Linked DNA regions of Acidicapsa acidisoli. The protein of the gene in region 1 binds, or shares a complex with, the protein of each later gene. Links are inferred from orthologs where the notes say so. Each region holds a gene or a part of one and is shown in the gene's direction. Other genes may lie near its edges.

The links.
Region 2: the proteins of tig (region 1) and rpsG are in contact, whole or in part, in a crystal structure (PDB 3GTY), measured with the Thermotoga maritima proteins. The link is inferred for Acidicapsa acidisoli from one-to-one orthologs. Residues at the interface, in WP_004081061.1 of Thermotoga maritima: Glu122, Val124, Val129, Leu130, Tyr133, Glu188, Gly259, Ile262, Tyr263, Glu266, Ser270, Glu273, Gln274, Glu277, Arg308, Gln311, Ile312, Ser315, Tyr316, Glu325, Arg329, Arg336, Leu363, Phe366, Trp367, Arg373, Leu377, Arg381, Leu384, Glu387; in WP_004081843.1 of Thermotoga maritima: Lys34, Lys52, Lys55, Glu59, Arg62, Gln63, Glu66, Asn67, Lys69, Val71, Arg95, Ala109, Lys110, Lys111, Gly112, Arg113, Pro114, Glu117, Glu121, Ile124, Ala125, Tyr127, Asn128, Asn129, Thr130, Gly131, Lys135, Asp139, Arg142, Met143.

Annotation. Positions count from the first base shown.
Region 1 is NZ_JAGSYI010000002.1:1,279,424-1,283,112, forward strand. The notes cover bases 826-3,689. They hold tig (trigger factor), read left to right. Parts: upstream 826-1,480; coding sequence 1,481-2,899; downstream 2,900-3,689. Other genes in these bases: OHL23_RS15275 (aldose 1-epimerase), read left to right, coding at 826-897; OHL23_RS15280 (CPCC family cysteine-rich protein), read left to right, coding at 1,024-1,272; clpP (ATP-dependent Clp endopeptidase proteolytic subunit ClpP), read left to right, coding at 3,042-3,632; clpX (ATP-dependent Clp protease ATP-binding subunit ClpX), read left to right, coding at 3,669-3,689. Outside these bases: more of OHL23_RS15275, read left to right, coding at 1-825. UniProt on the Bacillus subtilis protein: Involved in protein export. Acts as a chaperone by maintaining the newly synthesized protein in an open conformation. Functions as a peptidyl-prolyl cis-trans isomerase.
Region 2 is NZ_JAGSYI010000003.1:924,997-928,536, reverse strand. What follows is about bases 1-2,715. They hold rpsG (30S ribosomal protein S7), read left to right. Parts: upstream 1-980; coding sequence 981-1,451; downstream 1,452-2,715. Other genes in these bases: fusA (elongation factor G), read left to right, coding at 1,570-2,715; rpsL (30S ribosomal protein S12), read left to right, coding at 529-933. Outside these bases: more of fusA, read left to right, coding at 2,716-3,540.

The DNA of each region.
Region 1 (3,689 bases):
GACCAGGCCGCCGCAATCTTGAACGACAAAGACACGCCCAACGGCGACCTCTCCTACCGCCTCGGTGCGGCATTCCTGTTCCCCTATCCCAATCGCATTCGCGGCAAGCTCTCAGCAGACGGCAAGACGATCACCACAGAGTGGCACGGCCACACGCTCACCTTGCCGGCCAACAGCAGCGGCACCCTGCCCGGAGCCGAGCGCCACGCCATGCATGGCCTGATCCTGAAGACCAAAGTCGAAGACCTCAAGGTAAATCAGACAGCGGACGGCGGCAGCGTCTCCGGCGTCATTCATGGAGGCGATTTCAACGGACACTGGCTCTCGAAGAGCGATCTGGTTATCAAGGTCACTCTCACCGCCGACGGTGTCGACGCCTCGATCGTCGCCCACAACGTCGGCAGCGAATCCGAACCGGTGGCCATCGCGTGGCATCCGTACTTCAACCTGCCCAGCAACGACCGCAAACAGGTCCACATTCAGATCCCGGCCAGCGCCATGGCCGCCGTCGACAATTACGACAATGTATTTCCCACCGGCAAAATCGTCCCGGTCGCCGGAACAGCCTATGACTTCCAGGCTGCTGGCGGAAAGGCGCTCGGCGGTCAGTTCCTCGACGACAACTTCAGCCATCTGGAAAACAATGGCGGCCCGGTCGTGGTCACCATCACCGACCCGGCAGCCCATTACGGGGTCAAGATTGAAGGGTTGACACCAAATATCAAGACGATTCAAGTCTACGCACCGCCAACCAAAAACTTTGTCGCCGTGGAACACCAGTTCAACTTCGGCGATCCTTTTGGCAAGGAGTGGGGAAACATGGACACCGGCATGGTGACCCTGGCTCCCGGCAAAAGCACGCAATGGCATGTTCGCCTGAAGGTCTTCGTACCGTAGAAAATACTGCGTCGAAGAGAATTCCGGCCAGTTTCTCGGTGCACTCCGGCCTTGACGAATCCCCCGTCGAGACCGGAGCAGCCTCCTGTCGTCCTGTCCTGAGTTTTTGCGTCTTTTCTATGCAGGATGATTACCGCTACATTTCGCTGTCTTTGCTGTGGCGCGCGTACGCTTTCGTTGCCTGACTCCATGGAACTTTGCCCGGTTTGCTGGTGGGAGGACGACGGCCAGGATTCCGACGACGCTTCTGAGGTCCGGTCCACCGTAAACGGCGAGTTGAGCCTGAGCGAAGCCCGCCAAAACTACAAGCTTTGCGGAGCTGCCCATCCACGCTTCGTCCGCTACGTCCGCCCTGCGCTGCCCGAGGAAGAATAGGCTATTTACGCTGACCGGGCCAATTCTCCGGTCGCCGGTTTGACCGTCCCGGCGAACCCTCTTACCATTATCTAGAACGCCCTCTGCCCGCAGCCGTCGTTTCGCGGACATGCAACAGTCGTCAGGATTCGCACCTGACTGATTGAATGCTGTTTCGTCCGGCAGTTCCCAGCAGGCAATGAGGCCCAAGTATCTGGAAGGCAAAATTTTGAGCTCCGCAGAGACAATCGAAAATACCCCCCAATCCGTCGCCGAAACCTCCCTCCTGTCCCCGGAAGGCGAAAACACCGAGCACACCCACCACGATCACGACGGTCATGATCACAGCCACGACGGACACACCCACGGCCCGGTCCTGAACCCTGAATGTGTCCGCGAAGTCAAGATCGAAGCCCCCGTCGAAGAAGTGGACAAAGCCTTTGCCCGCGTGTTGAAGGAGTATAAGAGACACGCCAGGATTCCCGGCTTCCGCGCTGGAAAAGTGCCGGAAAGCGTCGTGCGCCGCCGTTTCGCCGAACAGATCAAGAAGGACGTCGTCGAGTCCCTGCTGCCTGAACGCTTCCAGGCCGCCATCGCAGCCGCCGGAATCGTTCCAGTTTCGCAGCCCCAGTTGACCGGCCTGACCCTCGAAGAGGGCAAAGCCCTGGACGGAACTGCGGTCTTTGAGGTTGTTCCCGCATTCTCTCTCGATGGCTACCAGGACGTGACCGTTCCCAAACCAACCGTCGAAGCCACCGAAGAAGAATTCCAGCAGGAACTGAAGCAGCTCCGCGAATCCCGCGCCACGGTCGAACCGGTTGAAGAGGACCGTCCTCTGGTCGATGGAGACTGGGCCCAGATCAGCTACAACGGTCAGGTGCAGGTGGGCGAAGGCGAAACCGCTCCGCCGCTGGCAGGTCAGGATGCTCTGGTCGAAATCGGAGGCGCAGAGACGCTGACGGCGTTCACCGAAGCGCTGCGCGGCTCCAAGGTAGGCCAGGAGTTGCAGGTCGAAGTGACCTACCCCGCCGAATACACCGAAAACAACCTTGCCGGCAAGACCGTCGCCTACACCGTCGAAGTCAAGGCGATCAAAAAGCGGAATCTTCCCGAACTGAACGACGAGTTCGCCACCGAACTGGGCGATTACGAGAACCTGGCCGCCCTCGAAACGCGTATCCGCGAACACTTGCTGGCCGCCAAGCAACGCCGCTCCGAGCAGGAAGTCCGCGAAGCTCTCTTCGCGGCGCTGAATGAGAAGTTCGCCTTCCCCGTACCGGAATCCCTGGTCCAGCAGCAGGTGGATGCCCGCCTCGACCGCGGTCTGCGCGCCCTTGCCTCTCAAGGTATGGACACGGAGATGATGCGCAAGCTGGACTTTACCCGCCTTCGTGCCGCACAGCGGGATTCTGCGGTCAACGAAGTCAAGACTTCGCTAATTCTCGACCGAATCGCCGATACAGAAGATATAGCTGTGACCGACGAGGAGGTCGATCACGAGATCTACATGGCCGCATTGCAATCGCGCGAGCCGGTCGAGACGCTTCGTGCCCGTTTGACGGAAGATGGTGGCCTCGCTAGAATCCGGGAACAATTGCGGCGCGAAAAAACAGCAAGTCTGCTGTACAACCGGCTTCCCGCAGCTTAGTTCTGCGGGATTTCTTCCTCCCCCGGGAAATATGGGCGGGGCTTTTTGAAAGAACCGGCAAGTTACTGAATAATTAGCCGGGAAAGATAATCTTGAGCGGGGTAGCACCGCGCCCCGGCGCAAAAAGTGAGAGAATAGCGCAATGGCATTAGTCCCCATGGTGGTCGAGCAGACGAGCCGAGGCGAGCGCGCCTACGACATATACTCCCGTCTGCTCCGCGATAACATCATCTTTCTAGGAACACCGATTGACGATCAGATTGCCAACCTTATCGTTGCGCAAATGCTGTTTCTCTCCGGCGAAGACCCAGAAAAAGACATCCAGCTCTACATCAACTCTCCCGGCGGCTCCATCACAGCCGGTCTTGCCATCTATGACACGATGCAATTTATCCGCAATAACGTCGTGACTTATTGCATCGGCCAGGCTGCCAGCATGGGCGCTTTCCTGCTTCTGGCGGGAACCAAGGGCAAGCGGTTTGCCTTGCCTAACTCGCGTATCCTTATTCACCAGCCCTCGATGGGCGGGTTGAGCGGTCAGGCCACGGACATCGACATTCATGCCCGCGAGATTCTCCGCATTCGCGAAATCACCAACACGCTGATGGCCAAGCACACCGGCCAAAGCCTCGACCGGATCGAACGCGATGTTGAGCGCGATTTCATCATGACCGCGCATCAGGCCAAAGAATATGGCATCATTGACGAAATCATCGACCGGCCCCGCACTTGAAGCTTTAGAAAGACTCGCTCTGGAGGTAGTAGTCCAATGAAAACGCGCACGGGACCC
Region 2 (3,540 bases), on another replicon or contig:
TCCAAAGGAAGCAACCATTGACCTTGGCCACGGTTCTTGGTATTGTAAGAAGGTTCCACAAGAGCGGGGTTAACCGCGTGTTGTAAGCGGAAATCTTGCAGAGCGGCCCTCAAGTCGGTAAAGCCGATGGTTGAGAAGCCGCCAGGGTAAAGGCTCAATAAGGTAAATCGGGCCACCCAATAGTCCTGAAGTAGCTCGTCTCTTGTGCGGGCTGGACTTTTCGCTACGGTGCCTGCGACCCCCTCCACCTTGGAGGATTATGCAGGCCGAAACTTAGGAAACGGAATCGACCTTTCTGGAATCGAAGGAAGCGTACGGTCACCGTCCGGGTTTTCGTCTGGTATTGGTACGAGGGCAGACGCGAAGCAGCTAACCTGGGCTTCCGCATTGTTGCGCTCCGTGTTCGGGCGCTTAAAACGCGGGGAAGCCATATGGCTGTGTGCGCTTGCCGATGACAGGATTTTCGCCGGTTGCAATGAATGTTGCCCGGCAGTGGTTTTGAACGGTTCGGTTTCAAGGAGTTGCGGTTTGCCCACATTTAATCAGCTGGTTCGCAAGGGGCGCACGGCGCCACGGTACAAGACGGCCTCTCCGGCGCTGCAAGCTTCGCCGCAGCGGCGTGGAGTTTGCACGCGCGTTTACACGCAAACCCCCAAGAAGCCGAACTCGGCCCTGCGTAAGGTTGCCCGTGTGCGCCTCACGAATGGGATCGAGGTTACGACTTACATTCCTGGCATTGGCCACAATCTGCAGGAGCATTCGATTGTGCTCATTCGCGGCGGCCGTGTGAAGGATCTGCCGGGCGTTCGCTATCACGTTGTGCGCGGCACGCTGGATTCGGTCGGTGTGGCCAATCGTAAGCAGAGCCGGTCGAAGTACGGAGCCAAGCGCGGCAAGGGCGGCGCGGCACCGGCAGGCAAGGGTAAGAAGTAGTCTCAGGTTTTGACGCGGCTCGAGCAGAGCGCAAAAGGATTTAAGGAATGCCGAGAAAAGGTCACATTGCGAAGCGGGAAGTAGCTCCCGATCCGGTTTACGGTTCGACGCTGGTCACCAAGTTTGTGAACTCATTAATGTGGGGCGGAAAGAAGTCGACTGCTCAGGGTATTTTCTACACGTCGATGACGAACCTGGAGCAGCGAGGCGGCGACGAAGCCCTCAAGCTCTTCAAGCGCGCGGTCGAGAACTGCAAGCCGCTCCTTGAGGTGAAGTCTCGTCGTGTCGGCGGCGCAAACTATCAGGTTCCGATCGAAGTGAACCCGGAGCGCCGAACGTCTCTGGCGATTCGCTGGCTCATTACCTATGGGCGCGCCCGTGGCGAAAAGGGAATGATTGACAAGCTGACCAATGAGCTGCTTGACGCGGCGAATGGTCGCGGCGCGGCAATGAAGAAGAAGGAAGATGTGCACCGCATGGCGGAAGCCAATAAGGCTTTTGCGCACTATCGCTGGTAATTTGCGATAGCCGGTTGCAGATAGAAGAGTAGCAGGGCGGGGCGCTTTCGGGCTCGGCCGCAGCGAATCAAGTAGTACCAATAACAGCGGACCAAGGTGTCCGCAGGGAAGAATATCCGTGGCTCGCACAGTACCGTTAAATCGTTGCCGGAACATCGGAATCATGGCGCACATTGACGCCGGAAAGACGACTGCCACCGAGCGCATCCTCTTCTATACGGGCATCACGCACCGTATCGGAGAGGTGCATGAGGGCACGGCGACCATGGACTACATGGAGCAGGAGCAGGAGCGCGGAATTACCATCACTTCCGCTGCAACCACATGCACCTGGAATAACATCCGTATCAATATCATCGATACTCCGGGCCACGTCGATTTCACGGCAGAGGTCGAGCGTTCGCTGCGGGTGCTCGACGGCGCCGTTGCGCTGTTTGACTCGGTGTCGGGCGTGCAGCCGCAAACTGAGACTGTCTGGCGTCAGGGTGACAAGTATCGCGTTCCGCGTATCTGCTTCGTGAACAAGATGGATAAGAACGGCGCAGATTTCGAGATCGTGATGGAGTCTATCCGCAAGCGTCTCGGTGCCCGCGCGGTTGCCATCCAGATTCCGATTGGCGCGGAAGCTAATTTCAAGGGCGTAATCGATCTCATGGATATGAAGGCCATTCTGTGGCACGACGAAACCATGGGTGCGAAGTATTCGGTCGAAGAGATTCCTGCCAGCCTGCTCAAGAAGGCGGAAGCCTTTCGCATGCAGTTGGTTGAGATGGTCGCCGAAACCGACGACGAGATTCTGGTGCAGTTTCTCGATGGCGAGATGCCGACCTCGGCCCAGCTCAAGGCTGGTCTACGCAAGGCAACCCTCGGTCTGAAGCTTTTTCCGGTCATGTGCGGATCGGCCTTCAAGAACAAGGGCATTCAGACACTGCTGGACGCGGTGGTGGACTATCTCCCCAGTCCGCTCGATATCCCGCCGATCGAAGGCATCAACCCTTCGAATCCGGAAGAAGTGTTTATTCGCCACTCGGACGACAGCGAGCCGTTTTCGGCTCTCGGCTTCAAGCTGATCAATGACCCGTTCGGCAAGCTGGGCTTCATCCGCGTGTACTCGGGGCAGTTGAAGACTGGTGACACCATTTTGAATCCGCGCACGGGTAAGACGGAACGCGTGGGTCGTCTGGTGAAAATGCACGCGAACAAGCGTGAAGACATCACCGAGATCATGGCTGGCGACATTTGTGCTTGCGTGGGTCTCAAGGAGTTGAAGACAGGCGATACGCTCTGCGCGCCATCGTCTCCGATTGCCCTTTCGGCGATTACCTTCCCTGAGCCTGTTATTTCGGTCGCCATCGAGCCGAAGACCAAGGCCGATCAGGAGAAGATGGGCTTGGCGCTTGGCAAGCTTTCGGACGAGGATCCGACCTTCAAGGTTCGGACGGACGAGGATTCGGGACAGACAATCATCAGCGGCATGGGCGAGCTTCACCTCGAAATTCTGGTCGACCGTATGAAGCGCGAGCACAAGGTTGAGGCCAATGTTGGCGAGCCTAAGGTTGCGTTCCGTGAGACGATCCGCAAGGAATCCGAGGCGGAAGGCAAGTACATTCGTCAGACCGGCGGTTCGGGCAACTACGGGCATTGCAAGATTCGCTTGAAGCCGAGCGAACCGGGCAAAGGCTACGAGTTCATCAACGATATCAAGGGTGGATCGATTCCGAAGGAATTCATCAAGCCGATCGACCAGGGCATTCGTGAAGCTCTGGATGGTGGAATCCTGGCCGGTTATCCAGTGGTCGATGTGACGGTGACGCTCTATGACGGAAGTTACCACGATGTCGATTCGAACGAAATGGCTTACAAGATTGCCGGTTCGATGGCCTTCAAGGAAGCCGCGAAGAAAGCCAGCCCCGTGCTTCTTGAGCCGGTGATGGCAGTCGAAGTCACGGTGCCCGAGGAATTCGTCGGCACGATCATTGGCGACATCAACTCCCGGCGCGGACGGATCGAAAGCCTGGAGCATGCGGCGGGTTCGCAGCTGGTGAAGGCGATTGTTCCGCTCAAGGAGATGTTCGGTTACGTGAATGAC